3 regions of the Cupriavidus sp. FW306-1B-F12B genome follow, and region 1 is predicted to be linked to each of the others. Evidence: predicted binding sites of a transcription regulator. Region 1 holds the regulator's gene; each other region holds the start of a gene.
The links. The regulator LexA, encoded in region 1, represses DNA repair genes until DNA is damaged. The targets are predictions, from matches to a motif close to ACTGTATNNNNATACAGT.

Region 1 (7,836 bases):
TCCCGGGATGGCAGTTACAGTGCAACCGCCTTCAGGGCATTTGAGATCGCTAAATTTAAGAGTCCGCGCTGCGGACTCTTTTTTTTGCGCGCTCGCTTTGCATGCGCTGACGAGGGGATTAGACGGTTGCCCTCGTAAAGAGTTCCATCGGTCACGCCAGCAGGCTAGCGCGTATGACTGATGCCTACGTCCAGCGTGCCGTAGGTCGTGATGCTCGATTCCCTGCCGTCGACCCCGCCGCCAGCGCATCCGCCGAGCAAGGCCGCCAATGCCGTCAGCGCAAGAATCCGCGCAGGCCATCTACACTTGATTTGCATTCCCGTTTCCTGCCGTTCGTAGACGTGTCGATTTTGTCGATGACGTCGGTTGGGCTCTCAGATGCTCGTGAGGTTCCTTCGCCAGGTGCTGGCGCCACGACAATGAGAAGGCAGAGTGGCCAAAAAGAGGCAGGCGGCCCGATGGGGCGGGCCGCCTGACGGGAAGGTCGAGGGGGGTCAATGTCCCTCAGGCACAAGTATCGCTTCGCGCATTTGCGGCATGAACCCTGCAGAGGTAGGGGCTGTGCACAGCATATTTCCGCGAGCGAATCAGCGGCAGGCGCGAAGGTGCCAGCCGGGCGGGCGCCCTGGTCGGCGGCCGTGATACGATCCCTCGCATTGCCCCAGGCGAGACAAGGCATGGCATGCGGACCGATGCCGGCAGGGGGAGCAGCGTGGAAAAAGAAAACGTGGAAAACGAAGCGCCGTTCGGCGTTGTCTATGAAGACTTCAGGGTGATCTGGGTTGCCGAGCAACTGCAGGACGGCAAATGGACGGCACGCTACTGCTGGCATCCCGGCACTTCGGAAGCCGCTGGCAAGGCGTTGCAGGAAGCCGTGCTGAATGGCAAGTCGCGCCGCCTGTTGGGGCAGTTCGATACCGAAGCGGAGGCCGTCGAAGCCATCAAGCAGGCAGTGCTGCTTGAGGCAAAGTGGAGTCCGTCCAGAACCTGAGTTTTTCTCTCAAAAAAATTGTGCGGGATACTAGCCATCCCGGGAAACTGTTTGTATAATCTTGGTTTTCGTCGATCAGCAACGAAACGCGCTGATGACCTCTACGGTGGCTGTAGCTCAGTTGGTAGAGTCCAGGATTGTGATTCCTGTCGTCGTGGGTTCGAGTCCCATCAGCCACCCCAAAGTATCCTTGCAAAACAGCGCCTTATACAGGCGCTGTTTTGCTTTCCGGTCACCGCGCTCGGCCGCATAGGCGCCGGCGGCTGCCGGCTGGCCACAGCGTCACCCCTTAATGTCGCGCGGGTCGTTTCCGAAGGAGTTTCTCTCCCGGATCTGGCCATCTAGGCCGTGAATCAGCAGTTCGACCTTCTTTTCTTGGGCGCGCTTGGTGCCGGCGGCGATGGCCTCCGCTTGTGTGTCGAATGTCTCCCGTCCGTGGCCGCCTTCCGCCTCAACGGCCCAGCGGTCACCAGCAGGTACAACATGGATGTTCTGGCCTGGCATGGCTGTCTCCTTGAAGTTGATGGAGCCAGTCTCCGCGCGACCCGCAGGCGCCGGTATCAGGCGCTGTCCGACAAGTGATAGCGGACGAGTCGCGGATTTCCTGCGGGGCACGCACGCCTGTCGCAGTCAGATAAGCTACAGCCCACGAGACCGCGACTTTGCCGGCTCATTGCAACGAGAGATTTCGCATGCACTTGGCGTAAATCACATGGTGGCTACGGCCGCTTCACCTTGACGATTTGGCGAGCACTACTGTCCAAGTGCCAGTGACTGATGGATCGCAGTGGGCCGTAGAAACCGATGATCCAAGTCGCGCACGTGCAATCTATCCGTCTCGTTCATTTGGCAATGGACCGCGATGCCGCTCTAATGATCCATGGCGCAGGGGGGCGAGACGAGATTGATTTCAGTGACTGCGAGACTCCGTTTCCGCGGGCAGGTCTTGCCACTCAGCTCAGCGTCGGTGCAAGCGGTAGCCGGCCGGCAACGGCACGCCTCCCGCATGCGGCGTCGCCAAAGCACTTTCGCCTGCGAATCAGTCCGTCACGGCCATGGATGATCAAATCGGCCTTCTCCTGCCGAGCCATTGCTGTACCTGCATCAATGGCCGCCTCCCGGGAGGGGAAGAATTGACGGTCGGTGGACCCATCCTCAATTTCAACTATCCATTGAAGACCTTCGACTCGTACGACATGTATGTTTCTTCCTGGCATGACCATCTCCTGAAGTCGCTGGATCCAGTTTCTGCATGCCACTCGCCCTCCGGTATCAGGCGCCGTCTGACAAGAGGAGCCCGCACTGAGGCGGGCTTCGAGTCACGCCCTGAGATTGGCGCCAGGGGGCGCCGAGCGTGAAAGCGGTTGGCCGTCAGGCATCCTGAGTCCGGTCGGATGAACGAGCAAGCCTGATCGGCCGCGCCCAACTACATCTTTGGCATGCTGCATATAGTGCCGCTACCGGCAGCCAGCTTCCCGGGGGTGTAGTTGCCTGGCTGCGCTATTGCCGTTCAGCCGGCTCAGCCCGATAGGCCGACCAGTAGTAGTGGCTGTGTCGGTTGTGGCGGGCCAGCTTCTTCTCGATGAAAAGTCGCACGGTGCCGAGGTGCCCGGCCTCGACCAGGACCGCATGATGGCTTGGCCCGTCGTGCGTGGCGCGAGGCAACGTCTGCAGGCCAGCGGCAATGTAGTGCCCCTGAACTCGACTGAGAATGCCGTTTGCGCCGGGAGCCGGGAACGGCTCGGCGGTTGCGGTCGGAAGATGGCAGCCTGCCGCGCGTTTTTTGCTGTTGCCCATGCTCAGCTCCGACCGGGGACGATGCGCACGCCGTCCCGAGAAACCTCGATCTGAGGCTGGTGGCCGTAAGCCCGCAACAGCCGGACATTTTCCCGGGCGGAACTCGGAATGTCTTTCTTGCGCACCAGGGCGCTGCTGGTGATGCGGAAGGTGCCGCAGCTTGGGCAACGGTAGAGGTAGCCATGAGATGGGGCGCGAGTGCGCTCGGCGGCAGTGCCGCAGATGGGGCAGTTTGCAGGTTCGGGCGACATGGCGGGGCATATATGAGTACTGTATGGATATACAGTATAGCTACTCGTAGGGTCGCTGCGAAAGCAACCAGAGGTAATTTCTGTCGGGTGGGGTATGCGACACAAATTAGCCGTGTGCCCGTGGGAATACTCGATATATAATCCCCGACCTAGAGCCGTATGCGGGCTTCCAGTATTCCCACGAACTACCCGGAACCCCGCGTCGTTATTAGCTTGGTGGCTAAGATTGAGATTCCTGTTGTCGTGGGTTCGAGTCCCATCAGCCACCCCAAAGCATTTCCCAGAACGGCGCCTCGCGAGGGCGCCGTTCTGCATTTCCCGGGGGTGGTATGTCTGTTCGAGCGGCAGCGGTTGGCGTAGCGATGGCAGCCATGGTGGCAGGGTGTGCCACCGGCACTTCTGAAAAGGACATTCGCGCGCGTGCGCCGATGCGCTTGTTCACGCCCGCCAAGATGGGTGAGGTTGCGAAATGCCTGCGCAACAATCTGGGCGATGACGCCGCGGTCGTCAACTATCCGGCGAAGAGCCAGACCGAGATCCGCATCGGCCAGACCACGTCTGGCGGTGAATACCAATACGCCTATCTGATTTCGCTGACGGCGAAGCAGGATGGTACGGCGCTGGAGCTGCGCAAGAGCGATACTTGGTTCCCGCAGCTGACGCCGACGGAGCTGGAAGCCGAAGCCAAGGCGTGTGCGCCGCGTAGCTGAGGGCGGCGCCCGCAGCTGCTCGGAGACAGTCGGCAGATTTCAGGCGGCCAGCTTTTCGGCGGTTTCGAGTTCAAGCATGCGGCAGATCGCCGCCATGCTGCCGACCATGGTGCGGCGCTGCGTACCCTGGTAGACGCGTACGCCCTTGCTCTGGCGGAACGGCACAGGCTTGACCGGGCGACGGGCGGCGACTTGGTGGATTTGCGGCATGGTGGCACCTCTTTTAGGCAAAGCGGGGTCAACACCCGGCAAGCCGGGCGGCGTCTGCAAAGCAATGGAAGCGGGTGGGCCCGCGCAGGCGGTTGGCCTGCGGTGCCCGGTTAGAAGCCGGAGGATCGGATCAGCCCGACGGCGATGCCTTCCAGCGAGAACTCCTCGCCAGGCTCCACGATGATGTTGGTGAAGTCCGGGTTTTCTGCGATCAGTTCGATATGGCCACCGCGACGCTGCAGGCGCTTGACGGTCACGTCATCACCCAGGCGCGCCACCACGATCTTGCCGTTGGCGGCTTCGCTGGCGCGGCGCACGGCCAGCAGGTCGCCGTCGAGGATGCCGGCATCGCGCATGCTCAGGCCGCGCACTCGCAGCAGGTAATCGGGGCGTTCGTCGAAGACCGAGGCGTCGACCTGGTACTGGCGGTCGATATGCTCGGCGGCGAGTATCGGGCTGCCGGCGGCAACGCGGCCCACCAGCGGCAGCGTCAGCTGCATCACGCCGGCCATCGGCAACGAAAACTGGTCGGGCATTTCCGAATCGCTGCGTGCCACCTTCAGGCGGATGCCGCGTGAAGCGCCCGGGGTCAGTTCGATCACGCCCTTGCGTGCCAGCGCCCTCAGGTGTTCTTCCGCGGCATTGGGCGAGGAGAAGCCAAACTCTGCGGCGATTTCGGCGCGCGTGGGCGGAAAGCCGGTGCGGCGGATCGTGTTGCGGATCAGATCGAAAATCTGCTGCTGCCGGGGTGTCAGGGTCGCCATGGGATCGCCGTTCCGTGCGGGGCCGCGGGGTTTCGGGTAAGAGGATCGGTCGATCCTTTATCCTGCATCCGTCTGGCCGGGCACTGTATGTTTAAACAGTATGCTGTGATTTTATACAGTATCGGCCTGAGCGCAAGCAGAATTTTTGGGGCGTGTCTCATGGACGGAATGCGGATCACCGGCGAGAGCCGCGGCGAGGCGGGGCGCGCCCGTTACAATCGGCATTCCTGCCTTTCCACTTTCTTTGCACGCTCCATGACCCAATTGCCTCGCATCGTCGTACTGGCCACCGGCGGCACCATTGCTGGCGCGGCCGGAAACTCTGCCAGCAGCGCACGCTACCAGGCGGCGACCGTGCCGGTGTCGTCGTTGCTGGCAGCGGTGCCCGCGCTGCAGTCGGCGGCTCGCATCGAGGCCGAGCAGGTGGCCCAGGTCGACAGCAAGGACATGACCTTCACGCTCTGGCAAACGCTGGCGGCGCGGGTTGAGCACTGGTCCGCGCAGCCCGACGTGGCTGGCATCGTGATCACCCACGGCACCGATACGCTGGAAGAAACTGCGATGGCGCTGCACCTGACGCAATCGTGTCCGGTGCCCGTGGTGATGACGGCGGCAATGCGGCCGTCGACGTCGCTGTCGGCCGATGGGCCGCTGAACCTGCTGGATGCGGTGCGCGTGGCCGCTCATCCCGATGCGCGCGGCAAGGGTGTGCTGGTGGTGCTGAACCAGCAGATCCACGCTGCGCGGGATGTGGCCAAGGCCCACACGTCGGCGGTGGACGCCTTTGTTTCGGCCTGCGGGCCGCTGGGTTTCGTGCAGGACGACTACGTGCGCTTCGCCCGCGCGCCACGCGTGGCCTGGGTGATCGGGCCGATGCCGGCGGCGTGGCCGATGGTGGAGATCGTGGCGAGCTACGCGCAGCCGGGCAGGGTGGCAGTGGATGCGCTGGTCCGCGCGGGTGTTGCCGGGCTGGTGGTGGCTGCCGCCGGCAATGGCTCGGTGCATGAGGTGCTGGCCGAGGCGCTGGCCGATGCCGCTGCCGCGGGCGTGGCCGTGGTGCGCAGTTCCCGCACCGGGGCCGGCCATGTGGCGATTCCGCCCCAGCTCAGCCCGACGGATGGAGCTTTTGTTTCCGCAACGGACCTCAATCCCTATAAGGCGCGCGTGCTGCTGGCCCTGGCGCTGGCAGCCGACTCAGGCCTGGCGCGGGATCCGGCAAGGCTGCAGGCCGTGTTTGCCAACGCCTGATTTGTCTGTGTAATCAGCGGCTTGCGCACTTGCCGCCATGCGGGCTATAATCTAAGGCTATTCAACCTTGCCACACCGGACTCGTGACGCCCGGGTGGCTAATCCAAAAGGAGCGTCAATGCGTCATTACGAAATCGTCTTCATCGTCCACCCGGACCAGAGCGAACAAGTGCCGGCCATGATCGAGCGCTACAAGCAGCTCGTGACCTCGCAGAACGGCAACGTTCACCGCGTGGAAGACTGGGGCCGTCGCCAGATGGCTTACATGATCCAGAAGCTGGCCAAGGCTCACTACGTTTGCCTGAACATCGAATGCGGCAAGGAAACGCTGGCTGAACTGGAACACGCGTTCAAGTTCAACGACGCCGTCCTGCGCCACCTGATCGTGCAGACCAAGAAGGCCGAGACTGCACCTTCGCCGATGATGAAGGAAGTGCAGCGCGAAGAAGCCCGCAAGGCCGCGCAAACGACCACCGAAGGCCAGGCCGCCTGAGTGCGGACTGCGGTGCGCGCCATGGCTGACAGCGTCGGCCACGGCAGCATGGATTGCAACCAGCAAGAGGTCCCGCGTTGAACCAGCTTCGGCTTGCCGCCACCCTGGCGGAACGCGATGCCCTGCGCTATACCCCGGCCGGGGTCCCCGTCGTGAACTGCATCCTGCAGTACAGCGGCGAGGCCGTCGAGGCGCAAACGCCGCGGCAGGTCGAGTTTGCAATCGCAGCGATGGGGGTCGGACAGGTTGGCCAGCGTCTGGAGCGGTTACCGCTCGGCACGCTGCTCGACTGCGAAGGATTCCTGGCCCGCAAGCACCGCAACAGCAAGGCTCTCGTCTTTCACATCACTGGATGTAAAGCATTCGAAAAGGATTGAATCATGGCATTCGTCAAACGTGACAACAAGAACAAGAAGCGCTTCCAGCAACAGAACCCGCTGTTCAAGCGCAAGCGCTTCTGCCGCTTCACCGTGGCTGGCGTGGAACAGATCGACTACAAGGATCTGGACACCCTGAAGGACTTCATCGGCGACAACGGCAAGATCACGCCGGCCCGCCTGACCGGTACCAAGGCTCACTATCAGCGTCAGCTGGATACGGCCATCAAGCGTGCGCGTTTCCTCGCGCTGATGCCGTACACCGACCTGCACAAGAACTGATCAGGCCCTAGGTCCGTTAAGGAGAGAATACGATGCAAATTATTCTGCTGGAAAAAGTCATCAACCTGGGCAACCTGGGTGACATCGTCAAGGTGAAGGACGGTTACGCCCGTAACTTCCTGATCCCGGGCAAGAAGGCCCGCCGTGCTACGCAAACCGCGATCGCCGAATTCGAAGTCAAGCGCGCCGAGCTGGAAAAGGCCGCTGCCGAGAAGCTGGCCGCCGCGCAAGCCGAAGGCGAGAAGCTGAACGGTCTGAGCGTCCAGATCAGCCAGAAGTCGGGTGTGGACGGCCGCCTGTTCGGTTCCGTGACCAACGCCGACATCGCTGAAGCCCTGGCTGGCCAAGGCTTCAAGCTGGAAAAGGCCCAGGTTCGCATGCCGAATGGTCCGCTGAAGATGGTGGGCGACCACCCGGTCAGCGTTGCGCTGCACACGGACGTCGTGGTCGACGTGACCGTGTCGGTCGTGGGTGAGAGCGTCTAAGGACGTGCCGCCTTGCCGGCGCGCTGCGCCGGCTGAAGCGCCGCAAGCAAAAAAGGCAGGAGCCCCGGCTCCTGCCTTTTTTTGTTGCCCGCTTGTCTTTGCCTGCCCGGTCGCCAAATGTCCGGCGAAGTGCGTCCTCCCGCCGTTATAATCCCTCCCCATGAACGCGCCTGTCGCCGACCCCCAACTCGAGAACCTCAAGGTCCCGCCGCATTCCATCGAAGCCGA
Region 2 (7,836 bases), on a different contig from region 1:
CACCTCCGGGCCCAGCACATCCGGCGAGCGTTGGTGGAATTGCCGGAGCGCAGTGGTCAGTCGCGCCGCCAGCGCCCGCCACGCCGCGCTCGACACCAGCAAGGCATCGTCGTTCGCAAGTTCGATCACGCGCGTGTCCCGCGGCAGCTCGATTGCCGCCGCCGGCATGCCGCTCAGCCGTTCCAGCAGCGCGCGCGACAGCCCGTTTGGCGCCTGCTCGAGCAATGTGCCAACCGAGCCGGTGTCAAGCATGGCCTGCATCGCGTCGAGCCACGCCAGCCGCGCCGGGGAACGGCGCTTGCGCGCGGGCGCGAACGGATCCAGTACATCGCCGCCGCCGATGGTGCGGCTGGCCTGCGCGTTCCGCACGACAAAGGGATCGCCAGGCAGCGCGCACACAGGCCGCTCGAACACAAGCTGCACGCGCGCGCGCTGGCCGGGGGCAAGCGTCGGGCCATCGAGCAGCGCGACATGCGCCACCTGATGCTGCGTGCCCAGGTGAACATGCATGGGCGCCCAGTGCTCCAGCGCAGGGGCGTCCGGCAACAGGGTCAGCATCACATCGATGCGCACCGACGCCTGCGCCAGGCGCACATCGACCACCCAGTCACCGCGCTCGATCGCGCCCTTGTCGATGCCGGCCAGGTTCAGCGCGCAGCGCTGTCCTGCCCGCCCGGTAGCAGCAGAACGATTCTGCGCATGGATGCCGCTCACGCGCACAGACTCGTTCTTCGGCGCGAGCAACACCCTGTCGCCGACATGGATGCGCCCGGACACCACGGTTCCCGTCACGATCGTCCCCTGCCCGGCAAGCGTGAAGACCCGGTCAACCGCAAGGCGGAACAGCCCGTCGTCGCGCTTCGTTCGCGACGCGGCCGCCGCCGCATGCAGGTGCCGCTTCAACGCGTTCACACCCGGATCGTCGGCGCGCATTGCACAGGTTTCAAAAACCGGTGCGTCTTCCAGCATGCTGCCGCGCCGGAAAGACGCGATCTCCTCACGCACCTGCCGCAGCCGCGCGTCATTCACGCGATCGACCTTGGTCAGCGCAATCGCGCCGCGCCGGATGCCGAGCAGCTGCACAATCGCCAGGTGCTCGCGCGTTTGCGGCATCACGCCGTCATCGGCGGCGACCACCAGCAGCGCGAAGTCGATGCCGCTCGCGCCCGCGGCCATGGTGTGAATCAGCTTTTGGTGGCCCGGGACATCGACCAGGCCGAGCACGTCGCCGTTCTCGAGCGGCACGTACGCATAGCCAAGCTCGATCGAGAAACCGCGCGCCTTCCTTTCCTTCAGGCGGTCGGTATTCATGCCCGACAGCGCCCTGACCAGGCTGGTCTTGCCGTGATCGATATGTCCTGCCGTGCCGACGATCATGGCCGCGTCAGATAGCCCGCCAGCCTGACGTGACGGAGACCATCAGGGACTGTCGTCGGGGTTTCCTCGTCGTGATCATGCATGGTCTCCCCTATCCTTGTTTGAATGGCCGATGAGGCTTGCTGATGCGTGCATCCATGCCGCTGTGCTTAGTGTTCCTGCATCGTTGGAGACAAGATAATTGCCTGGCCACCTAAGGTAAATTCAGCGATTCTTTGCGTGCCTATAAGCGATGCCTTAAGTGGCAGCTAGATGGACAGATTGACCCGAGAGACCTGGCTCAACATGGACATTTTGTCCATCGCGCAGGCCCTGCAGCGCTTGCGGCGCGCCGGACCGCCTGACTTTCCAAGGATGCCGCCACGGGCACAGGCCTTGCTCCAGCTGGCTGGATTGGCAACCGCAACTGACACTTCCTGGCCAGGAGAAAATGAAAGGTCAGAGGCACCACTCAATTCGTGTAGGCTTATGCGTTGAATTCTCTTCCGTCAGCCCGCAAACCGATTCGGTATAACCAACATGAAGAGCCCGATGCCTACAAAGGTTCCCGAACCACAGGCCGTTTCCGGCACGGTCACCCGCAGCGCCATATTCATCGTTGCGACACTCACCGACGGTGACGACCACGCCGACACCGTCCGCGCGTGGTGTGCCGACGTTGCCGCCGTCGTGCGCGCGGTTGGCCATCGTTTGCCGTCGGGCAACCTGTCCTGTGTCTGCGGCTTCGGCGCCGACGCCTGGGACAGGCTGTTCGGCAAGCCCCGTCCCGCGGCACTGCACCCGTTCCGGGAGTTCGGCACCGGCGATCGCGTCGCCATCGCCACGCCGGGCGACCTTCTGTTGCACATCCGCGCCGAATCGATGGACCTCTGCTTCGAGCTTGCCACGCAACTGCTCGGCAAGCTTGGCAATGCAATCCAGGTTGTCGACGAGGTGCACGGCTTTCGCAACTTCGACATGCGGGCGTTGATCGGCTTTGTCGATGGCACGGAGAATCCGGCCGGACGCGAGGCGGTCGATTTCACGGTGATCGGCGACGAGGATGCCGAGTTTGCCGGTGGCAGCTACGTCATCGTGCAGAAGTATCTGCACGACATGGCCGGGTGGAATGCCCTTCCCGTGGAAACGCAGGAACTGATCATCGGGCGCAAGAAGCTGTCCGACATCGAACTGGACGAAGAGGTCAAGCCATCGTCATCGCACAGTTCACTGACCACGCTGGTCGAGAACGGGCAGGAGGTGAAGATCCTGCGTGACAACATGCCGTTCGGCCGCCCGGGCGCGGGCGAGTTCGGCACCTACTTCATCGGCTACGCCCGTTCGCCCGCGCCGATCGAGAAGATGCTCGAGAACATGTTCGTCGGATTGCCGCCCGGCAATTACGACCGGCTGCTCGATTTCAGCAAGGCAGTCACCGGTAGCCTGTTCTTTGTCCCGTCGGCCGACCTGCTTGAAGGACTTGCGGACCGCGAAGCCCCTGCTGCCCGATCGCTCAAAGGGAGCCGCCAATTTGAATAACCTGCACCGCGCTCGCAGGCGCGCGCGGCCACGGTCAGTCGATCACGCCCCGGTTCCTGTCGCCTGCTGCTCGATCGCGACCTCCGCCCGAAGACTCGCCAGATCGCGCCCGACCGTGGCAACCGCAAGCCGCTTGTCCTTGTTCCAATAGGTCACCGTGCAGTCATGCGCGGCGGGATCGCCGTCGACATCGAAACGATCCCATTGCTCCGCATGGCCCACGTAGTTGATGGCCACATCATAGTGCTGGGTCCAGAAGAAAGGCACTGCCGCAAAGCGTTGCCGCTGTCCCAGGATATTTCGCGCTGCCACCACGCCCTGGCGCTCGGCGACCACCCAGTGTTCGACGCGGATACGCTGGCCCGTTCCCGGGTCGGGCCAGCGCGCAATATCGCCCGCGGCATAGATGCCAGGTTCGCTGGTCTGGAGAAATTCATCGACCGCCACGCCCTTGTCCAGCGCGAGGCCGGCGTCCTGCGCCAAGCCCACGTCGGGGCGAACGCCGATCCCGGTCACGACCAGGTCGGCGGCCAGCTCCGCGCCGGTCGACAATCTCACCCGATCCGGTTGAATCTCTGCCACCGTGGCCCCGAGATGGAACGTTACCCCGTGCGATTCATGAAGCGCCTTGATCATGTCGCCGAGCGTCGCGCCCAGGACCCGCTCCATCGGATGCGCTTCGGGCGCGACAACATGCACTTCCAGTCCTCGCGTTCGCAGCGCCGCCGCGACTTCCATCCCGATAAAGCTTGCGCCCACCACGACGCATCGGCGTGCCATGCCGAGACGCGCGATCAAGGCGTCGCAGTCGGCCAGCGTACGGAGCACGCTCACGTGCGGCAAGGTTGCGCCAGGAACGTCGAGCCGTATCGGCACGGCACCGACGGCAAGCAGAAGCGCGCCGTAGCTCACGTTGCTGCCATCCGAGAGCGTGACGGATTTTTGCGCGGGGCTGAGCTTGACGACACGGTTGTTAGAGCGCACGTCGATGTCGTGATCCGCGTAGAACGTCGGTGGCCGCATTGGCAGCCAGTCCGCGTTTGCTGTCCCGGCGAGGTAGTCTTTCGACAGATTCGGCCGATCGTACGGCAATGAGCGATCGGCGCTCAGCAGCGTGACTGGGCCGCTATAGCCTTCGCGCCGCAGGGTTTCGACCGCGGCAGTCCCGGCGGCGGCGCCGCCGATGATCACCACGGATTCAGGGAGTCGGGCCGAGGCAAGCCTCGGTGGCCGCATCGCCGGCAGCGCTTCGCGGACGAAGGCCTTCCCGTCTTGCTGTTCCACGCGCCAGCATTTCAGATCGTCCTGGGCGGGCGGCCCGAGGACCTCGCCGGTGCGAAGACTGAAGCAGGCGTGATGCCACGGACATCGGATCGTGTCGCCGACCAGCAGGCCGTCCGCCAGTGGCGCGCCATAGTGGGTACAGGTCGCACCGATGGCAAACAGTTCATCAGCCCAACGCACAAGCAAGACCGGCTTGCCGCCAACCTGGCCTGTCACCATGCCGCCGTCAGCAATGTCAGCCAGCGGCACGCCCTGGGCGAGATCGGGCTTATCCGTGGAGGAAGAGCTTTTGGTCATGGCGTCTCTCCTTGCCGGTCATGGCACAGGGCCATTATCGACCTCGATGCCGCCAAATGAAAGGCGCATGCAGCGTTACAAACTGCGCGACGGCACGGATATTATTCACGGAAGACCAGCCTCCTTTCCTGACGAAGGGTCATCCGGATGAATACCCCCATGAACAGACCCGCCCGCTTCGCTATCGGCAAGCGCATTGCACCCGCACGCTTTCTGCTGTGCGGCGCCATATTGATCGTTGCGACCGTTGCCGCGGGTGCGCTCGGCGCGGAGCCACGCATCGCCCTGCTGATCGGTTTCGATCTCGCGGCCCTTGTCTTCCTTGGCGCCGCGCTGCCACTGTTGCGCGCCGATCCTGCTGCCATGCGGCGCACGGCGGAACACAACGATGCCAACCGCACAGCGCTGCTCACGATCACGGTGCTGCTCTCGATGGTGATCCTGGTCGCAATCGGTACGCTGATCGCGCGCCCCGAGACACCGCACTGGGCCGACATCGCGCTGATCGTCGCCACGCTCATCCTGTCCTGGCTTTTTGCCAACACCGTTTTCACGCTGCACTATGCACATCTCTACTATCTCCAGACCGCTACCGGCGACCAGGGCGGGCTGCAGGTGCCAGGCGTGCAGCACCCCAGCTATTGGGACTTCCTCTATTTCAGCTTCACGCTGGGCATGACTTTCCAGACTTCTGACGTGACCATCGCCGGCGCCCACATGCGCAGGGTGGTCCTGGGCCACTGCGTGGCCGCGTTCCTTTTCAACATGGGGATTCTGGCGTTCACTGTGAATGCCCTGGGTGGCTTGTAGTCGACTTGGCCGTGCGCCCGAAGTGTTCCTGGACAAACTCCTTGCGTCCCGCTGGATACTGTATATATTTACAGTACCTGTATGGATGAACAGTAGGAGTCCCGTCCATGGAACACCTGATCCGTGTGCAAAACGACTATGACCGCCAGGTGCTGGCCTGGCTGCGCGGGCGCATCGGCGATGCCGCGCTGCAGACCGCGGCGCTGCGCCTGGGCGGCCAGCGCAAGCCTTACCTGTCAACGATCTGCCGCAGCCTGGGCATCCGCCCGCCCAGCCGCCGCCAGTTCGCGGCCGAGGCGGCGCGCATGCACCGCGCAGTAGGCGATACCTACCTGGCCCGTATCCGCGAAATCCTTGGCCAGTCACCTGCCGAAGCTGTGCTGCGCCAGTAAGCAGTAGCCGATCACCGGCCATGCCGGCGCCACCGGGCTCGCGCCGGCCGTATCATGAAGCCCCGTTGCCGTCACACGGCACGGGGCTTTTTTCATCCCTAGCCAAGGCCGATATGAGCGAACACCGCATCCCTACCGCCGCCCTGCACCAGTGGGTGGCCGATCTCTGGCTTGCCGCGGGCAGCAGCACGCAAGAGGCGAGCCTGACGGCCGACCACCTGGTCGGCGCCAACCTGAGCGGGCATGACTCGCACGGCGTCGGCATGATCCCGCGCTATGTGCTGGCCTGGCAGGCCGACGAGCTGCAGCTGAACCAGCAGGCCAGGGTGCTGCACGATGCCGGCAGCATGCTGAGCCTGGACGGCAACCGCGGCATGGGCCAGGCGGTGACGGCGCAGGCCATGGCAATGGCCATCGGCCGCGCGCGCGAGCATGGCGTCTGCGTGATGGGCCTGCGGCAGTCGCACCACCTGGGCCGCGTGGGCCACTGGGCCGAGCAGGCCACCGCTGCCGGCATGATCTCGATCCACTTCGTCAACGTGCTGTCCAAGCCCATCGTGGCGCCGCACGGCGGCTACGATGCGCGCTACGGCACCAACCCGTTCACCATCGGCGTGCCGGTGGCGGGCGAGCCGCCGCTGGTGCTGGACTTCGCCACCAGCGCGATCGCGCTGGGCAAGGTGCGCGTGGCCCACAACAAGGGCGTGCCGGTGGCGCCCGGCTGCCTGCTGGACGCGCATGGCGAGCCCAGCGCCGACCCTGCCGTGATGTACCCCGCCGACGGCGCGCCGCCAGGCGCGCTGCGGCCTTTTGGCGAACACAAGGGCCATGTGCTGGCCGTGATGTGCGAGCTGCTGGGCGCCGCGGTCACCGGCGGCCACACCATCCGCCCCGAAACGCTGCGGCATCAGCATGCGGTCTGGAACAACATGCTGGCGATCGTGTTCGATCCCGCACGCCTGGGCACCAGCACGTCATTCGGGCATGAAGTGGCGGCGTTCGCCGACTGGATGAAGGCGTCGCGGCTGCAGCCGGGGCAGGATGGCATCCGCCTGCCGGGCGAGCCCGAACGGGCCTGGCGCGCCGCCCGCGCCGCCCATGTCCCGGTTGACGCCGGTACGCTGGCGCAGCTGGACGATGCCGCCGCGCGGGTGGCGGCCGCGCGCGCCGGCGCGCAGCCTGCGCCGGGGCCGCTGTCTGCGCTGGCGTGCGACTGACTATCATCAGAGATGAACCCGGCGTCGTGCGCGACGCACGGCCGGCCTCGCGCCTGACCACTACCGGACACTGACATGAGCAAGATCGGCTTTATCGGACTTGGCGTGATGGGCAAGCCCATGGTGCAGCACCTTGTCGACGGCGGGCATACCGTGTTCGCCCATACGCGCAGCGGCGTGCCGCAAGACCTGCAGGACGCTGGCGTGAATGCCTGCGCCAGCGCCGAGGAGGTGGCGAAGCAGTCGGAAACCATCATCCTGATGCTGCCTGACACGCCCGACGTGGAGCGGGTGCTGTTTGGCGAGAAGGGGGTCGCTGACGGCCTTGCCGACACGGCAGGCGGCGTTACCGTGATCGACATGAGCTCGATCTCGCCGATCGCCACGCGCGAGTTCGCGCGCTGCATCGAAGCGCTCGGCGCCGACTATATCGATGCGCCGGTCTCCGGCGGCGAGGTCGGGGCCAAGGCGGGCACGCTGTCGATCATGGCCGGCGGCAAGCAGGAAGTATTCGACCGCGTGCTGCCGATCCTGCAGCTGATGGGCAAGAACATCACGCGCGTGGGCGAGGCCGGCGACGGCCAGGTGGCCAAGGTGGCCAACCAGGTGATCGTGGCGCTGACCATCGAGGCGGTCAGCGAAGCGCTGGTGCTGGCCGCCCGCGCCGGCGCCGATCCCGCGCGCGTGCGCGAGGCGCTGATGGGCGGCTTTGCCAGCTCGCGCATCCTGGAAGTGCATGGCGAACGCATGATCAAGCGCACCTTCGACCCGGGCTTCCGCATCGCGCTGCACCAGAAGGACCTGGAACTGGCGCTGTCCACCGCGCGCCAGCTCGGCGTGGGCCTGCCCAACACGGCGTCGTGCCAGCAGCTGTTCAATGTCTGCAGCGGGCTGGGCGGCGCGGGCTGGGATCATTCCGGACTGGTCAGGGCGATCGAGCA
Region 3 (7,836 bases), on a different contig from region 1:
CTATGCCTACCTGGAGCGGATCGGCCAGCCAGTGCTGCGCGTGACCGAGAAGCTGCGCGCGATCGTCGCCAGCGAGGAACTGGCCACGCGCCTGAATATCGCGCCGGGGGAGCCGCTGCTGCATATCCTGCGCACCGGCTATACCCATGGCGACAAGCCGGTCGAACTGACCGACGCCTACTGCCTGAACGACTTCTACGAACTCAAGCAGTAGCGGCCGGCCACAGGCGGCTCGACCGGGGATGGGGTCGGGTCTTCCTCTGGCGGCAACGGCAAGTTCGGAGGCACGCCCGGCGGCGCGGGCTCTTCGTCCGGGGGCACGGTATGGCGCGGCTGCAAGCGCGCACCGGCGTAGGGGTTCAGCGAGGCGGGCATGCGGAGTCTCCGTGACCGGGGTACCTCCTCATTGAAGCAAACCCGGCCAGTGCGCGCCAGTGTTGATCGAGGCCCCGTTCAGGCGTGCTGCCGGCGCACGAAGAACAGCGCCGCGCCCACCGCCATCAGCACGCTGCCGAAAAATCGGTTCTGCCAGCGCACCGCGCGCGCATTGCGGAACAGCCCCTGCATACGCGAAGCCAGCAGCGCATAGCCATGCATCACCACCAGGTCCACGCAGCACATGGTGGCCGCCAGGATCGCCAGCTGCAGCGCCAGCGGCCGGTTGGGATCGATGAACTGCGGCAGCACCGCGACCATGAAGATGATGCCCTTGGGGTTGGTCACATTGGTCAGCAGGCCGGCGGCAAAGCGCCGGCGCCGGCTCATCACCGCCACGCGCGCGGGGGCGGCGCTGCCACCCTGGTCCGCCCCGCTCTCCACCTGCGCGCGCCATTGCTGCACGCCGAGGTAGATCAGGTACAGCGCGCCAATCGTCTTGACCACCATGAAGGCCTGCTCCGAGGCCAGCAGCAGCGCGCCCAGGCCGCCGCCCGCCACCAGCAGCACGATCACCAGCCCGGCCTGCAGGCCGAAGATGGTGGTAGTGGTCCTGCGCAGCCCGTACGAGAGCCCATGGCTCATCGACAGCACCGCGCCCGACCCTGGCGACACGGCGATCACCCAGCACGCGGCGAAATAAGCCAACCAGACTTCCCAACGCATTCCAACTCTCCTTTGACGACTACCATGCCGGGGCCACGATCCCGCAGCCACGGCACAAACAATGTTTCCTGCGGCGCGGCGCGTCAGAACGGGTGGAAGCCGCCCAGGAACTGCTCCACCTGCTCGGCCTGGCGCGCGTCGCGCGCGGCATCGCCCGATTCCAGCACCACCGCCTGGTACGCGCGCGTACCCACGGCCACCAGGCGCGCCGTCAGCCGGCGCGGCGACTGGTCCTGCGGCGACACCCCGCTCGCCTGCACTTCCACGCCGGCAAGCGGGCGGCCCGGACGGTCTGCACTCATCACGGTGACGGGCCGCGCGCGCGGCTCGCCAGAGGGCGTGCCAAGGTTGGCCAGCAGGCCGGCCTGCATCGCCGCGAGCGCCTCGCGCCGCAGCGCTTCGTCATCGGCGGGCAGCGTCACCACGCCCACGGCGAACAGCGTGTCGTCGACGCGCGCGGCTTCCATCGTCATCGGCAGCTTGCGCCCGGCAATGGTCACATCGCGCGCGGCGCTGGTGGGCTTGCCCGGGTAGAGCGCGGCATAGGCGCCCTCGCCGGACTGGATGGTGCGCCAGTCATAGCGCGGAGAACAGGCGCACAGGGCAAATGCCAGCACAGCGGCACAGCACAGCAGCGGCCGGCGGACAGCGGCAGGAAAGCTCGGCGGGGGCGGCACAAGACGCATCGGGAATCCATGGGGGGACGGCGCGCACAGGCTGCGGGCGGCGCTGGCGGGCGCCATCGCCTGCGGGCGGAAACCGGTATTATCCCGAAAGCGGCGCGCCAGTGCTTGCCGCGCCGCTCCCACTGCCCCACTGCCCCCGGTTTCCGCCATGCCTGCCGCCCGCATCGCCCGCCACGCCTTTGCCATCACCAGCTTGCGCTGGGTGGCCGCGAGCGCGTTGCTGGCAGCCGCGACCGGCATGCCCGCCGCCGCCAGCCCCGCCCACCTGCCGCCGGCCACCGACCTGGGCGCCCACGGCACCGAGGCCGCGCGCCGCGGCGAGCCGCTGGTGGTGCTGGTGTCGATGCCGGGCTGCAGCTATTGCGATGCGGTGCGCCGCAACTACCTGGGCCCGCAGGCCGCCGCCGGCGAAATTGCCGTGCGCGAGCTCGACATGACCGCCGACACCCCGCTGCGCGATGCCGACGGCAGCCTGACCACCGCGCGCGCGTGGGCCCGCGCGCACCAGGTGCGGGTGGCGCCCACGGTGCTGTTCCTGGACCGCCAGGGCCGCGCCGCCGCCGGCCCGCTGCGCGGCATGCAGCCGGATTTCTACGGCGCCTACCTGGAACAGGCGCTGGACCAGGCACGCGCCGCCATCGCCACCCGGCGCTGAACCGGTTGGGGCGCTTGCGGCAGATTGCCGCAGCCCGGCCCCGCGCAGCGCGCGAACGCCCGCGGCATTAGAATGTCCCATTGCTGACCGAACCTGCCTGACCCGGATTCCATGACCACTGCTGCCCCTGCCACCAAAACCTCCCGCAAGCCCTGGCCCATCGTCGTGGCCGTGGTCGTGCTCGCGCTGCTGGGCTGGTTCGGCTACCGCGCGCTGTCGCCGGCCAATACGGCCCCGGCGGCCACCTTCACGCTGCTGTCGGGCGAGAAGGTCAGCACCGCCGACCTCAAGGGCAAGGTCTACATGATCAATTTCTGGGCCACCAGCTGCGCCACCTGCGTCAAGGAAATGCCGGACATGGTCCGCACCTATGAGCAGTTCAAGGGCAAGGGGCTGGAATTCGTCGCCGTGGCGATGAACTACGACCCGCCCATGTATGTGATGAACTACACCAAGACGCGCGGCCTGCCGTTCAAGGTGGCGATGGATTCCGACGGCAGCGCGGCCAAGGCCTTCGGCAATGTGCAGCTGACGCCGACCACCTTCGTGGTCGACAAGGACGGCCGCATCCTGAAGCGCTATGTGGGCGAGCCCGAGTGGGATGCGCTGCACAAGCTGCTGGATGGCGCGCTGGCAAAGTCCGCGTAACGTTCCCGGCGGCAACCGCAGCAAAAAGGTGCTCATCGAGCACCTTTTTTTGTTTTTACGCATGATCGCCAGGGCAGCAGGTTGCGCGACATCCCTGTATGGATATACAGTTGGCGCCAGCCTTTTCTGAGCCATCCCCGAGCCCCGCCTGTGACTTTGGACCTAGCCCCCGCCACCGACCTCGCGGCCCCTGAAGCCGATGACGTCCCCGCCTACCTGTCCCGGCTCAACCCGGAGCAGCGCGCCGCGGTGGAACACGGCAGCGACGCGCCGCTGCTGATCATCGCCGGCGCCGGCTCGGGCAAGACCAATACGCTGGCGCACCGGGTCGCGCACCTGGTGCTGGCCGGCGCCGATCCGCGCCGCATCCTGCTGCTGACGTTCTCGCGCCGCGCCGCGGCCGAGATGGGACGGCGCGTCGAGCGCATCGTCGACCAGGCACTCGGCACCCAGACCGGCGCGGGGCGCGCGGCGCTGCAGTGGTCCGGCACCTTCCACGCCATCGGCGCGCGCCTGCTGCGCGAATACGCCGAGACCCTGGGCCTGTCGCCTGCCTTCACCATCAGCGACCGCGGCGATGCCGCCGACCTGATGCACGTGGTGCGCCACGACCTGGGCCTGTCCGAGACCGCCAGCCGCTTCCCGAAGAAGGAAACCTGCCTGGCGATCTACTCGCGCGTGGTCAATACCCAGGCGCCGCTGGAAGACGTGCTCAAGCAGCAGTTCCCGCGCTACGCGATGTGGGCCGATGCGCTGCGCACCCTGTTCGCCGGCTATGTCGAGGCCAAGCAGAAGCAGCATGTGCTGGACTATGACGACCTGCTGCTGTACTGGGCGCAGGCCATGGCCGAGCCCACCATCGCGCAGGACATGGGCGCGCGCTTCGACCACGTGCTGGTCGACGAATACCAGGACACCAATGCGCTGCAGGCGTCGATCCTGCTGGCCATGCGGCCGGACGGCCGCGGCCTGACTGTGGTGGGCGACGACGCGCAGTCGATCTACGCTTTCCGCGGCGCCACCGTGCGCAATATCCTGGACTTCCCGGCTCGGTTCACGCCGGCCGCGCAGCAGGTCACGCTGTCGCAGAACTACCGCTCGACGCAGCCGATCCTGCAGGCCGCCAACGCCGTGATCGGGCTGGCGGCCGAGCGCTATACCAAGGACCTGTGGTCCGAGCGCGCCTCGGCCGAAAAGCCCGGCGTGATCGTGGTCAACGATGAGGCCGACCAGGCCCGCTACGTGGTCGAGCAGGTGCTGGCACGGCGCGAGGCGGGCCTGACGCTGATGGCACAGGCGGTGCTGTTCCGCGCCGCCGACCACAGCGCGCAGGTAGAGATCGAGCTGGCCCGGCGCAATATCCCGTTCGTGAAGTTCGGCGGGCTGAAATTCCTGGAATCGACCCACGTCAAGGACGTGCTGGCGGTGGTGCGCTGGCTGGAAAACCCGCGCGACCGCATGGCGGGCTTCCGCACGCTGCAGCTGCTGCCCGGCATCGGCCCCAAGACCGCGGCGCGCGTGCTCGATGCGATGGCGCTGGCCACCGAGCCCTTGTTCTCGCTGGAGGAATTCGAGCCGCCGCCGGCCGCCGCACCCGCCTGGGCCGACCTGCTGGCACTGGCGCGCGCGCTGATGGCGCCCACCTCGCCGTGGCCGTCGGAATTCGAGCAGGTGCTGGCCTGGTACGCGCCGCACCTGGAGCGCCTGCACGACGACGCCGCCGCGCGCCAGGCCGACCTGCAGCAACTGGAGCGCATCGCCGCCACCTACGGCGCGCGCGAGCGCTTCCTGACCGAGCTGACGCTGGACCCGCCCAGCGCCTCCAGCGATGAATCCGGCGTGCCCTCGCGCGACGAGGACTACCTGATCCTGTCGACCATCCATTCGGCCAAGGGGCAGGAGTGGAAGGCAGTGTATGTGTTGAACGCCGTGGACGGGTGCATGCCGAGCGATCTGGCGACGGGCACGACCGAGGAGATCGAGGAAGAGCGGCGCCTGCTGTATGTGGCGATGACGCGGGCCAAGGACCATCTGGACGTCATCGTGCCGCAGCGGTTCTACGTGCACCAGCAGGTGGGATTTGGCGACCGGCATGTGTATGCGTCGCGTACGCGATTCATCCCGAATCGCGTGATGCCGAATTTCCACAGCCGGTCATGGCCGCCGCCGCCGATGCCTGGCGAAGGGTCAGTGAAACCGGCGTTGGCGCCGGTGGACCTGGCCAGCCGGATGCGGAATATGTGGCGGTGAGGGTCAGATTTCTCTCGCCGTGCTCCCCTCTCCCGCGCGCGGGAGAGGGGAGAAAACAAGCGGCCGGCCAACGCCACAGCCGCTCGTTGATCCGGCCTTACCCCACCCGCTCCAACAACAACCCCTTCAGATACTCCCCTTCCGGGAAGGCTGCCAGCATCGGGTGATCGGTGCCAGCCGACAGCCTGCGCAGGATGCGCGCATCCGCCCGCGCATCGGTCACCGCGCCTGCCACGATCTTCTGGAAGAGTTCCATGCTGATCGCGCCCGAGCACGAATACGTGAACAGCAGACCACCCGGCCGCAGCAGCTGCGTGCCGACCAGGTTGATCTCCTTGTACGCACGCGCGGCACGGTCGATATGCTGCGCCGACGGCGCGAACTTGGGCGGGTCCAGCACGATCAGGTCGAACTGACGCCCTTCGGCGCGGAATTCGCGCAGCGTCTTGAACACGTCGGCGTCTAGCCACGCCGCGCGCTCCGGGTCGAAGCCGTTCAGCGTCACGTTGCCCGCCGCGATCTTTAGCGCCTCGCCCGACGAATCGATCGACGTCACCGCTTTCGCGCCGCCGCGCAGCGCGGCCAGCGAGAAGCCGCCGGTATAGCAGAAGCAGTTCAGCACCTCGCGCCCGGCGGCCAGGTCGCCCACCAGCTTGCGGTTGTCGCGCTGGTCGACATAGAAGCCGGTCTTGTGGCCATTGCGCACGTCGACGTAGTAGCGCACGCCGTGTTCTGTGACCGACAGCGCCGGATCCGGCTCGGCGCCGGCCAGCACGCCCGTCACCAGCTCCAGGCCTTCGCGCTGGCGCACGGCGGCGTCGGAACGCTCATAGACGTTGGGGCAGCCGGTTTCCTTGACCAGTGCCTGCACGATCGCGGTCTTCCAGTGTTCCACCCCGGCCGAATTGAACTGGCACACCAGCTGGCCCTTATCACCGTTGCCGTAGTAATCGACGATCAGGCCGGGCAGCCGGTCGGATTCGCCGAAGATCAGCCGCACTGCGTCGCTGTCCTTCACCCATTGGCGCCGGTAGGCAATGGCCGCGGCCACGCGGCGCTTGAACAGGGCGTGGTCGACCGGCTCGTTTTCATCGAAGGTCCACGCGCGCGCGCGGATCTGTGACTCGGGGCTGTAGGCGGCCTTGGCCAGGAAGCGGCCGTCGGCGGCGCGCACGATCACGGTCGCGCCCGGCTCGCAGCGCCCTTCGGTCGTGGCAATGCCGGTGGCGTAGATCCACGGGTGGCGGCGCAGCAGGGATTTTTCCTTGCCGGGTTTCAGGGTGATGGTGTTCATGTCGATCAGGGAGAATGCATGCCGCTGCGGAAACACTTCCCACGCAGCGGTCGGGCTCCCCTCTCCCGCACGGCGGGAGAGGGGTTGGGGGAGAGGGCGGGAGCGTCAACGTAGTGGCGCGTGTCGGTATGCCAGCGCCTGCCCTCACCCCCGGCCCCTCTCCCGCGCGCGGGAGAGGGGAGAAAACAATGCGGGAAAGCCGCCTTAGAGGACGACCTTCACCATCGGATGCGAAGTCAGCGCCCGATACAAATCATCGAGCTGCTCGCGGCTGGTGACCCACACCGTCACGGTCAGGCCCAGGTAGTTGCCACCGCTGGAGGGACGCATTTCCATCTTGCCGGCGTGGAAGTCGGGATCGAACTCCTGCACCAGCGTGACGATGGCCTCGGCAAAGCCGTCCTGCATCGCACCCATCACCTTGATGGGAAAGTGGCTGGGGTATTCGATCAGCGACTGCTCCGGCGGGATGTCGCCCGGCTTGTAGCTGCCTTGGTTGTCGGTTGTCATGTCGGATTCTCCGGCACGAAACCGGCGCGCCGCATGGCGCGCCGGCTTACGCGCATTCAGGTCACTTGCGCTTGAACCACAGGCGGATGGTGTCCCACAGGCGGCCGAAGAAGCCGGCCTCGGGCACTTCTTCCAGCGCCACCACCGGGAACTCCGCCACCTTGTTGGTGCCGTCCATCAGCTTGACCATGCCCACCTGCTGGCCTGCCGAGATCGGCGCGATCAGCAGTTCCTGGCGCTCCAGCACCGGCTTGAGGCGTCCGCCGGTGCCCTTGGGCACGGTGACGAAGGTCTCGTTCTGCACGCCGATCTTGACCGTGCCGCTCTTGCCCTTGTAGATGTCCGGCGTGGCCAGCACCTGGCCCTTGTCGTACAGGCGCAGCGTGTCGAAGAACTGGAAGCCGTAGTTGAGGATCTTCAGGCTTTCCTGGGTGCGCACCTGTTCGGTGGTGGTGCCGATCACGATCGAGATCAGGCGGCGCGAGCCGTCCGGGACGTTGGCCAGCGGCCGCTTGGCCGACGAGATCAGGCAGTAGCCGGCAGACTTGGTGTGGCCGGTCTTGACGCCGTCCACGGTCGGGTCGATGTACAGCAGGCGGTTGCGGTTGGGCTGCCTGATCTTGTTATAGGTGAACTCCTTCTGCGAGTACATGGCGTAGTACTCGGGGAAGTCCTTGATCAGGCGCGTGGTC

Region 2: the regulator LexA is predicted to act here: its motif matches at 5,344-5,361, upstream of AC3WLE_RS21865 (CppA family protein).
Region 3: the regulator LexA is predicted to act here: its motif matches at 3,184-3,201, upstream of AC3WLE_RS25630 (ATP-dependent helicase).

What each region holds. Positions count from the first base shown of each region.
Region 1 is NZ_JBYSXC010000018.1:52,027-59,862, reverse strand. It holds gene AC3WLE_RS26025 (hypothetical protein) at 683-991, shown strand; tRNA gene AC3WLE_RS26020 (tRNA-His) at 1,098-1,173, shown strand; gene AC3WLE_RS26015 (DUF2188 domain-containing protein) at 1,274-1,495, opposite strand; gene AC3WLE_RS26010 (DUF2188 domain-containing protein) at 1,945-2,208, opposite strand; gene AC3WLE_RS26005 (hypothetical protein) at 2,492-2,788, opposite strand; gene AC3WLE_RS26000 (hypothetical protein) at 3,402-3,749, shown strand; gene AC3WLE_RS25995 (hypothetical protein) at 3,789-3,959, opposite strand; gene lexA (transcriptional repressor LexA) at 4,070-4,723, opposite strand; gene AC3WLE_RS25985 (asparaginase) at 4,979-5,971, shown strand; gene rpsF (30S ribosomal protein S6) at 6,090-6,464, shown strand; gene priB (primosomal replication protein N) at 6,542-6,841, shown strand; gene rpsR (30S ribosomal protein S18) at 6,845-7,123, shown strand; gene rplI (50S ribosomal protein L9) at 7,156-7,608, shown strand; gene AC3WLE_RS25960 (replicative DNA helicase) at 7,769-7,836, shown strand, end outside.
Region 2 is NZ_JBYSXC010000014.1:885-8,720, forward strand. It holds gene selB (selenocysteine-specific translation elongation factor) at 1-1,377, opposite strand, end outside; gene AC3WLE_RS21850 (Dyp-type peroxidase) at 1,897-2,895, shown strand; gene AC3WLE_RS21855 (FAD-dependent oxidoreductase) at 2,938-4,476, opposite strand; gene AC3WLE_RS21860 (DUF1345 domain-containing protein) at 4,636-5,286, shown strand; gene AC3WLE_RS21865 (CppA family protein) at 5,394-5,678, shown strand; gene AC3WLE_RS21870 (malate/lactate/ureidoglycolate dehydrogenase) at 5,792-6,895, shown strand; gene AC3WLE_RS21875 (2-hydroxy-3-oxopropionate reductase) at 6,971-7,836, shown strand, end outside.
Region 3 is NZ_JBYSXC010000017.1:162,804-170,639, reverse strand. It holds gene AC3WLE_RS25655 (GntR family transcriptional regulator) at 1-214, shown strand, start outside; gene AC3WLE_RS25650 (LysE family transporter) at 454-1,101, opposite strand; gene AC3WLE_RS25645 (hypothetical protein) at 1,185-1,787, opposite strand; gene AC3WLE_RS25640 (SoxW family protein) at 1,936-2,442, shown strand; gene AC3WLE_RS25635 (TlpA disulfide reductase family protein) at 2,554-3,090, shown strand; gene AC3WLE_RS25630 (ATP-dependent helicase) at 3,241-5,340, shown strand; gene AC3WLE_RS25625 (class I SAM-dependent rRNA methyltransferase) at 5,438-6,634, opposite strand; gene AC3WLE_RS25620 (YbeD family protein) at 6,839-7,144, opposite strand; gene AC3WLE_RS25615 (D-alanyl-D-alanine carboxypeptidase family protein) at 7,206-7,836, opposite strand, start outside.